One region of the Neobacillus sp. Soil_C_43 genome, then DNA from elsewhere that is predicted to be linked to it. Evidence: riboswitches for the same ligand, from Rfam matches in the RefSeq annotation. Region 1 holds a riboswitch; each other region holds the start of a gene.
What was found. A riboswitch is a leader RNA that binds a small molecule or an ion and turns the genes downstream of it on or off. The one in region 1 is predicted to bind S-adenosylmethionine.
Positions count from the first base shown of each region.

Region 1 (2,206 bases):
TGTTTTCCGTATTCCATAATTGTGAATATTGCTCTTCAAAGACATTCCAAACAGTTTCAATATGAGTGATAAACAGTTCACGTTTTGGCACATTCACAATGACTTGGAAGAGTAAATTAGCAAAAACTTGACCAATGTCAAAACCAGCTGGTCCGTAAAAAGCAAATTCAGGATCAATTACTTTTGTTTCGGAATCGTCGGCAAAGACACTTCCTGTATGCAGATCTCCATGAAGGAGTGATTCCGCTTCTGTTAAGAAACTTCTTTTTAAAACATTAACATGAAACTTTAGCTCCTCGTCCAGCCAAAGATCTTCCACTACTGGACGCAGGTCAGATTCAAATTCATTTGTTTCTGCGTCAAAAAATGGACCTGTAAAAATTAAATCCTCAGTAATTTTGCATAGCTCAGGATTAATAAATTGCTGAACTTTTGCCTTTTTCTCTGCTGGAGTTAGCGCATAATCTGAGGTGAAAAATAAAGTTCTAGCCAGGTACTCACCTAAATGTTTAGAAATGAGGGGATAGGTCGCACCTTTTATAAATCCTGTTCTAGCAATTAAGAGATGGGATAAGTCCTCCATTACAGTAACAGCTAAAACATCATCTGTGTAATATACCTGTGGTACGAAATTTGGAGCAATCTGACCAAAAGTTTTTAAGGCTTCTGCTTCAATTTTCGCCCTTTTAAGTGTTAATGGCCAGCTTTCACCCACGACTTTTGCATAAGGGAGAGCTTGTTTGATAATGATACTTTTCCCTGAATCTTGATCAACCAAGTGGAATACAAGGTTAAGATTGCCATCACCAATTTCCTTACTAGATAGGTTTGCTTTTTCAGAGAAAATATTTAAATTAATTGATAATTCGATAGCAGCTTCTTCAGTTAAAGGTTTGTACGTTGTCTGTTTTAATAGACTCATAATAAATTCCTCCTTATTTTGGAGGCTCTGTTGTACTTTACGCACAAAAAAGCCTCTTTCTTGTCTGAAAGAGGCTAGAAGATGTATGTTTCTTCGCACCTCTTATCTCTCAGAAAGAACATCCTTCTGTTGGAATTAGCACCGTGCCTTTTAGGGAGTCCCCTGTACCTATCTCATGATAAGCGCCCCGCTTTTCAGTGGGTTAAGGTCGGTTGCTGGGCTTCAAAGGGCCAAATCCCTCAGCCAGCTCGTGATAAGAGTAAATCTAATATTCTATTTTTTCAGTATGATAAAAACTATAACAGGATAAAAAGAAAGGTGTCAACAAAATTTTGAAAATATTATTAATTTTTAAATTTGAAACTTCTAACGATAGTATTCTGGCTTTCTATCTGCGAAGATAGGGATTTGTTTGCGGATATCTTTAACAAGGTCCATGTTTAATTCTGCAGATAGAATTTCCTCTTCATCCCCAGCTTCTGCAATCACTTCTCCCCAAGGGTCAATAATCATACTGTGACCAGCAAATTTGTTATTTGGATCACTTCCAGACCGGTTGCAGGCAACAACATAACATTGATTTTCGATTGCTCGAGAAATTAGTAAGGCCCGCCAATGTGCTAACCGTGGTTCAGGCCATTCTGCGACCACAAATAGTGCTTCCGCACCATGAGAAGTATGGGTGCGTATCCATTCAGGAAAACGGATGTCATAACAAATGACTCCCGCAAAATGACGATTCTGTAATTGAAATAAGCCTTTTTCTGTACCAGCCTCTAAATATAAATGCTCATCCATAAGCTTAAACAAATGTAATTTACTATATTGGTGAACCAACTGGCCTTCTTTGTTTATGATAATCAAAGTATTTTTTACTCCGCTATCATTGCGGTTTGCAACAGATCCTCCAACGAAATGAACTTGGTATTTTTTTGCTGCCTCCTGTAGAAACTGAATCGTTTGTTTCGCTTGGTCATCTGCAATTTCATCAAGTCGTGTTAGGTCATATCCGGTGGTCCAGAGTTCAGGTAAGACGAGAATGTCAGGCTTAGTTTCCATTGCTTTTTCAATCAGTCTTTCAGCAGAATGATAGTTTTCATATGGATTACCAAAGGCGATATCCATTTGTAGACAAGATATGTTTAATTTCAAAGAATTTTCCCTCCGGTTCGAAAAATCAGAATTTTTTCTTTACAAGCTGTTATAAAAGTTATATCATTTGTGACTAGAATTTCAACAAAAATTTGTAATGAATAAGCAGGTGAGAGAGTGATGAAACAATTT
Region 1 covers NZ_JBDGJV010000004.1:87,288-89,493, forward strand. Annotated here, with positions in the region: gene mtnK (S-methyl-5-thioribose kinase) at 1-922, opposite strand, end outside; SAM riboswitch class I at 1,022-1,182, opposite strand; gene AC3A54_RS07955 (carbon-nitrogen family hydrolase) at 1,289-2,074, opposite strand; gene AC3A54_RS07960 (aminotransferase class I/II-fold pyridoxal phosphate-dependent enzyme) at 2,195-2,206, shown strand, end outside.

Region 2 (2,206 bases), on a different contig from region 1:
AAGCAACATTGTTTGGCCCATGCAAATCACTTACAAATAACGACAGGATTGGTTGAATGCTGAAATGGGCGATTTGTACAAGAGATGATATAAGCAATACGGTTAATAGTACAGGATTTCGTAGGATGTGTTTGATAACCTCTTTACTAGAATAATGTGATTTAGTACCCCTCGTTGGTTCTACGAGAAATTCCTTCGTAGCGATGACAAGCATGGCAGAGATGAATATGGAAATCGAAGTCCATTTAAAGGTGGTCGCATAGCCGAGTGTATCGGCTAAAATTCCTCCGAGCATGGGTCCTAACAACGAACCCGTAATACTTCCTGTTTGTAATGTCCCAAGGACACGACCAGCAATCTCTTTAGGTGTTTGTGTGGAGATGAATGCCTGTGACATCGGGATAAACCCTGAGAAAAAGCCCATAAAAAACCGTAGCAAGAACAGCTGCCAGACTGAATGAACAAATCCCATTAAAAAGATAGATACAGCCATCCCTAATCCACAAATGATAAGTATCTTTTTCCGACCATAGCGATCTCCAATCTTCCCCCAAACTGGTGAAAAAAGAAAGGCAGAAACAAAGGTGATCCCAAAAGTAATACCTGACCAATGTTGGACATATTTCTCTGAAAAGTCCCCAAACGTTTCAATATACAGCGAAATAAACGGCATGACCATCGTCATACTACCGGCAACAAAGAAGTTGGCAAACCACATAATTAGTAAATTACGCTTTGCACTTTCCTGCTTATTCATGGATGGTAACACTTCTTTCTACAATTTATTTCGGTTTCCTAAATATAATCATACCGAAATTTCTTAGGAGAATAAAGCAATAACTGGGTTTAGTTTTAATAATAGTTTCCCCAACTCCGTTCAATAAGATTAAAAAGGAGTTATTACTTTATTAAAAATATTTAAAATACTATTGACAACTTGTTAATGTGAGTTTAAATTTAGTTTATTACTTTAAATCAATAATACGTTCTCTTATCAAGAGTGGCAGAGGGACTGGCCCGATGACGCCCAGCAACCGTTCCGAAAAAGGAATTGGTGCTAAATCCTGCAAAACATTTAATGTTTTGAGAGATAAGAGAGGAGTAGTCCAACATTTGTGATGAAACCTCTCTTTTCTGGAGAGGTTTTTTATTTTTACATAAAAAAGACTTCTCCAATGGGAATAGTTTATTTTGGTAAGAAAGACGAAAAGGGGGAGCTTTTATCATGAAAAAAAATATTTTCAAAAGTGTGCTTGTATCGACGTTGGCAGCAAGCCTGCTACTCACAGGGTGTGCATCAGGGGGAGAAACCAAGAAAGCAAGCGGAAATAAAAATGTATCACTTGAAGGCGTACCAGAACAATTTAAAGGCGACCAATTAAAAATTAAGGTGATTCGTAAAATTGGCGGTGACGACCACACAGCTCAATTCTTAGCAGGAGCTAAAGAAGAGGGAGAAGCATTAGGTTTAAAAGTGGATGTGTTTACCGCAAATGGAGATACAGCAAAATTCCATGATGCTATAAATCAGGCGTTAGGTCAGGACTATGATGGATTCATTATTTCACACGGTGATGATGATGCGACGGTGAACGATGTAAAGAAGATTGTCGAAAAAGGAAAAAGCGTTGTTACATTTGATTCTAATCCAAAGTTGGCTGAGGTGGAGGGAGTAACACTTACATCACAGGATGACGAAGCATTGGCAACTTTAGCACTAGATCAGCTTGTAAAGGATACGAAGGGCAAAGCGAATATTGCGTACCTTTGGGTTGACGGTTTTCCACCAATGGTGAGACGAAACAAAGTGTATCAAGATGTACTTTCAAAAAATCCTGGAATTAAAGAAGTGGAACGGTTCGGTGTAGCCGCTGCAGATACCAGTGTTCAAACACAAAACGCCGTAGCTGCCATGTTAAATAAATATCCAAAAGGAAAGTTGGATGCCATCTTTGCTACTTGGGATGCCTTTGCTATTGGTGCGGCACGAGCTCTAAAAGAGGCGGGCCGTGAAGAAGTGAAAATTTATGGCATTGATGTTTCAAATGCAGACCTTCAAGAGATTCAAAGAAAAGGTAGTGCTTGGAAATACACAGCTGCCGTGGATCCTAAACTAATTGGTGCGGTGGATTTGAGATTGCTTTCTAAAAAACTAGCAGGTGAAGAAACACCACAAACCTATGATTTAGAGGCTTCTCTAGTTTCA
Region 2 covers NZ_JBDGJV010000018.1:60,687-62,892, forward strand. Annotated here, with positions in the region: gene AC3A54_RS20635 (MFS transporter) at 1-757, opposite strand, end outside; SAM riboswitch class I at 989-1,097, shown strand; gene AC3A54_RS20640 (sugar ABC transporter substrate-binding protein) at 1,226-2,206, shown strand, end outside.
Region 2: another riboswitch for S-adenosylmethionine. It lies ahead of AC3A54_RS20640 (sugar ABC transporter substrate-binding protein); the one in region 1 lies ahead of mtnK (S-methyl-5-thioribose kinase).

Region 3 (2,206 bases), on a different contig from region 1:
CGTAAGCAAGTTGAACTTCACACTTCTCAGCAAGTCCTGCAGCAACAATATTCTTTGCTACATAACGTGCTGCATAAGCGGCAGAACGGTCAACCTTTGTAGGATCCTTACCAGAGAATGCGCCACCGCCGTGACGTGCATAGCCACCGTAAGTATCAACAATGATTTTACGTCCTGTTAAACCAGCATCCCCTTGAGGTCCGCCGATAACGAAACGGCCTGTTGGGTTAATGAAGTATTTTGTATTTTCATCGATTAATTCTTGTGGAACAACCGGATTGATCACATACTCTTTCAGATTACGTTGAATCTGTTCTAATGTAACTTCAGGGTGGTGTTGAGTAGAAATAACGATTGTATCAATACGAACTGGTTTATCGTTCTCATCATATTCAACTGTTACTTGTGTCTTTCCATCCGGACGTAGGTAAGGAAGGAGCTCTTCTTTACGAACTTCTGTTAAACGGCGTGCAAGCTTGTGCGCAAGGGAAATTGGAAGCGGCATAAGCTCCTTTGTTTCATTACATGCGAAACCAAACATTAAACCTTGGTCGCCTGCACCAATTGCTTCAATTTGCTCATCTGACATTTGGCCTTCACGAGCTTCAAGCGCTTGGTCAACACCCATCGCGATGTCAGGAGACTGTTCATCGATAGAAGTTAAAACTGCACATGTTTCGGAGTCAAATCCGTATTTTGCACGATTGTAACCAATGCTTTTAATTGTTTCACGAACAATTTTTGGAATGTCCACGTAAGTTGAAGTAGTAATCTCGCCAGCAACCAAAACTAAACCAGTTGTAACTGAAGTTTCAGCAGCAACACGTGCATTAGCATCTTTTGCTAAAATAGCATCTAAAATGGAATCAGAAATTTGGTCACAGATCTTATCGGGATGACCTTCAGTTACTGATTCAGAAGTGAACAAACGACGTTTTGTTGACATCTGAATTCCTCCTATATAGTGAGATAAGTGAGGTTATCTGTGTGGGTATGTAATGACCTTGCCGTTTAACCTCGGATTGATACGGAACTCATTCCCTTAGTAGTATGAAATAAATACAGGGTTTTTATTAATTAAACAATATTCTGCAATAACCCCATAGAAAATTCTAACGATGGAATAAATAGAAGCGATTATATAGCACGAAATCATTTGCAAACAAAAAACCTTTCCATCTCTGAGGAAAGGTTGATAGCAAAAGTTTTGCGCGCCTTTCACTCTTATCGTTCAAGGCTAGGCCTTGCTTCAGGTTTAGCACCTTTGCCCGAAAATAATAATAGAAGAAAACCTACTACTATCTTGCTTTCGTTTGCAGGTTGCTGGGTTTCATTGGGCCTGTCCCTCCACCAGCTCGGGATAAGAGAGTATCCGTTCAAGGGTAAATAATAACCTACACTGTCGAACAATGTCAATGCATTTTTCAAGAAATTTAAATTTAATCCATACAACCTATTTTTCATTAATTAGTATAGATTATTTGAATAAATGTGTTATACTTTTTATTAAATTATTACCATTAAAAACATGGAAAAAGGAAGGTTGCAGTAGATGAATTCTGTTCATATTCCCAATGACTTAAAACAAATGTTATCAGAAAGTAATGTCCACGTGCAATTATCAGTTCCCCAGTTAGTAGAAAAGATCTTATGTCGTAACGAAGGTTCTTTAACTTCGACTGGCGCTGTAAGCGTTTCAACTGGTAAATATACAGGCCGCTCACCTCAAGATAAATTCGTTGTGATGGAAGAGTCCACAAAGGATAAGATTGCTTGGGGTTCGTTGAATCAACCTATATCTGAAGAAATATTTACGAAACTTTATCAAAAAGTCCTAAATTATTTAAAACAACAAGAAGATATTTTTGTTTTTAAAGGATTTGCAGGAGCAGATAAAAAATCCCGCTTACCTATTCAAGTAGTGAATGAATTTGCCTGGCACAATCTTTTTGTTCATCAACTATTTATACGTCCATCAGAGGATGAACTGCTTTCACATGACCCAGGATTTACGGTGATTTCAGCACCTAATTTTAAGGCAGATCCTAAGGTCGACGGAACCAATTCAGAAACCTTTATCATCATCTCATTTGAACGCCGCATTGTTCTCATCGGTGGAACTGAATATGCAGGTGAAATGAAAAAGTCCATTTTTTCCGTAATGAATTATTTATTACCGGAAAACAATATTTTCTCCATGCACTGT
Region 3 covers NZ_JBDGJV010000001.1:880,513-882,718, forward strand. Annotated here, with positions in the region: gene metK (methionine adenosyltransferase) at 1-946, opposite strand, end outside; SAM riboswitch class I at 1,222-1,367, opposite strand; gene pckA (phosphoenolpyruvate carboxykinase (ATP)) at 1,553-2,206, shown strand, end outside.
Region 3: another riboswitch for S-adenosylmethionine. It lies ahead of metK (methionine adenosyltransferase); the one in region 1 lies ahead of mtnK (S-methyl-5-thioribose kinase).

Region 4 (2,206 bases), on a different contig from region 1:
TCCTAAATCTGTAATTTCAATTACATTAAATTTTGAGATTGTAATTCGCCCGTTTGATACTGAAATTGTATGTGAAGGAGGTAGTTGTTCTAAGTCTTTATAGACCGTTGAAGATGGATCTATGTTGTCAATCATGTTTGAGATAGCAAGATATTCTGCTAACCAATGTTCATTTAATTTTTTCTGAATATATGGTAAGGAAAATAATGGTTTAATCGTTGTGCAAAAAACAACCCTTTGTTTGTCTCGAAAAAGATAAAGGGTCCTGGCACCGGAAAAATCCCTCGCACCAAATAGTTTTTGCTTTGTTTCATCCCAAATCATAAAGGCGAAGTCTCCAATTAGGAATTTCGGACAGTCTTCTCCCCATTTATGATAAGAAAGCAAAATCAATTCACTATCAGTGATCTCTTTTCTTTTCCTTTTATCAACTTGTAATCTCTCAAACAATTCATCCCTATTATCAATAATTGCATCAGCGGTAATGGCTAACTTCCGTTGATGGTCATAGTAAGGAAGTTTTTCACCAACTGATTCCGGTGTAATCCACTGTGCATGGCAGCCAAGGAAGACTTTGTCGTTATGCCAAGTTTGAATATCATCGGCCGGATATTTTTCTAATTCTTTCATCATCCGGTTTCCTTGCTCTAGATTGATAGGTTCATTATTTAAATGATATATTCCGGCTATTGCGCTCATCTTTTCCTCCTGCCAATCAAAAAAATTCATAGCATTTATTATTTTCAACTTCATTATTAGTTCACTAAAAAGAACAGTAAGACCACACTTAATTATCAGGAATCATATCTAATCCGATATACCTGAAATTTAGTATAATTAAGTTTTTAAACTGTCGTTCTATGTAACTTATTACCCAGATTAGTTCTTTATCAAGAACGTTCGTTATAACTAATAATAAATCCATAAACTATTACTGTCAATAAATTTTAAGATAATAAATTAAATATTTTGTCCTCTCCGTTATAACTAAAGTTTCCTCATTAAGATAAAAACAAATTGACATCCCCCCCAATTTGTAGTAAATTTTATAAATAATCTAAATAATTGATTTCTTATCAAGAGAGGTTGAGGGAATGGCCCTGCGACGCCTCAGCAACCTTCAAAGAACGATCCGTTCATTGAAAAGGTGCTAAGTCCTGCAAATTTTACTAATTTGCAAGATAAGAAGAATGACAATTTGGTCGTACGTACAAAAGTCTTCTTCTTATAAGAAGACTTTTTTTATTTATCTGAAAGCTTTAGCGCCCTGTAGCGTTAAAGTTAGCAAACTAACTCTAATTACAACAAACTTTAAGGAGTGTGCGTTATGTACAAAATTGACACAAAACTAGCCCAAATTGGAAACCGCAGCGAGACAGCGACAGGTACAGTGAACCCGCCTGTTTATTTTTCTACTGCTTATCGACACGAAGGCATCGGGCAATCAACAGGGTTTGACTATAGTCGAACAGGGAACCCAACGCGTCAGCTCCTGGAAAAAACGATTGCTGATTTAGAATCAGGTGATCAAGGCTTTGCCTGCAGTTCAGGTATGGCTGCTATTTTCACAATTCTTTCCTTATTTCAATCGGGAGATGAATGGCTTGTTAGCGAAGATTTATATGGCGGTACCTATCGCTTATTAGAACAAGGCTTTAAAAAATGGGGATTAAACACTCAATATGTAAATACCTGTTGTCCGGAAGAAATCGAAGGGAAGATTACTCCACAAACAAAGGCCATTTTTTTGGAGACTCCTACTAATCCCCTCATGCAGCAATCGGACATTGCCGCTGTTTCTCAAATTGCAAAGGAGCACGGAATACTCTTGATTGTTGATAATACCTTCTATACTCCACTATTACAGCAACCCATTAAGCTCGGGGCTGATATCGTTATTCATAGTGCAACGAAGTACCTGGGTGGTCATAACGACGTACTTGCAGGATTGATTGTTGCTAAAGGAAAGGAACTATGTGAAGCATTAGCTTTTCATCATAACGGTGCGGGTGCCGTACTTAGCCCATTTGACTCCTGGCTGTTAATGCGCGGAATGAAAACTCTATCGCTTAGAATGGAAAGACACGAAAAGAATGCAAAAGCTGTGGTAGAGTATCTTTCTAATCATGAAGATGTGACAGATGTTCTATATCCTGGACGCGGTGGAATGGTTTCTTTCCGAGTAAAAGATGAAGCATGGGTGAAT
Region 4 covers NZ_JBDGJV010000010.1:85,967-88,172, forward strand. Annotated here, with positions in the region: gene AC3A54_RS14525 (asparagine synthase-related protein) at 1-699, opposite strand, end outside; SAM riboswitch class I at 1,071-1,188, shown strand; gene AC3A54_RS14530 (methionine biosynthesis PLP-dependent protein) at 1,328-2,206, shown strand, end outside.
Region 4: another riboswitch for S-adenosylmethionine. It lies ahead of AC3A54_RS14530 (methionine biosynthesis PLP-dependent protein); the one in region 1 lies ahead of mtnK (S-methyl-5-thioribose kinase).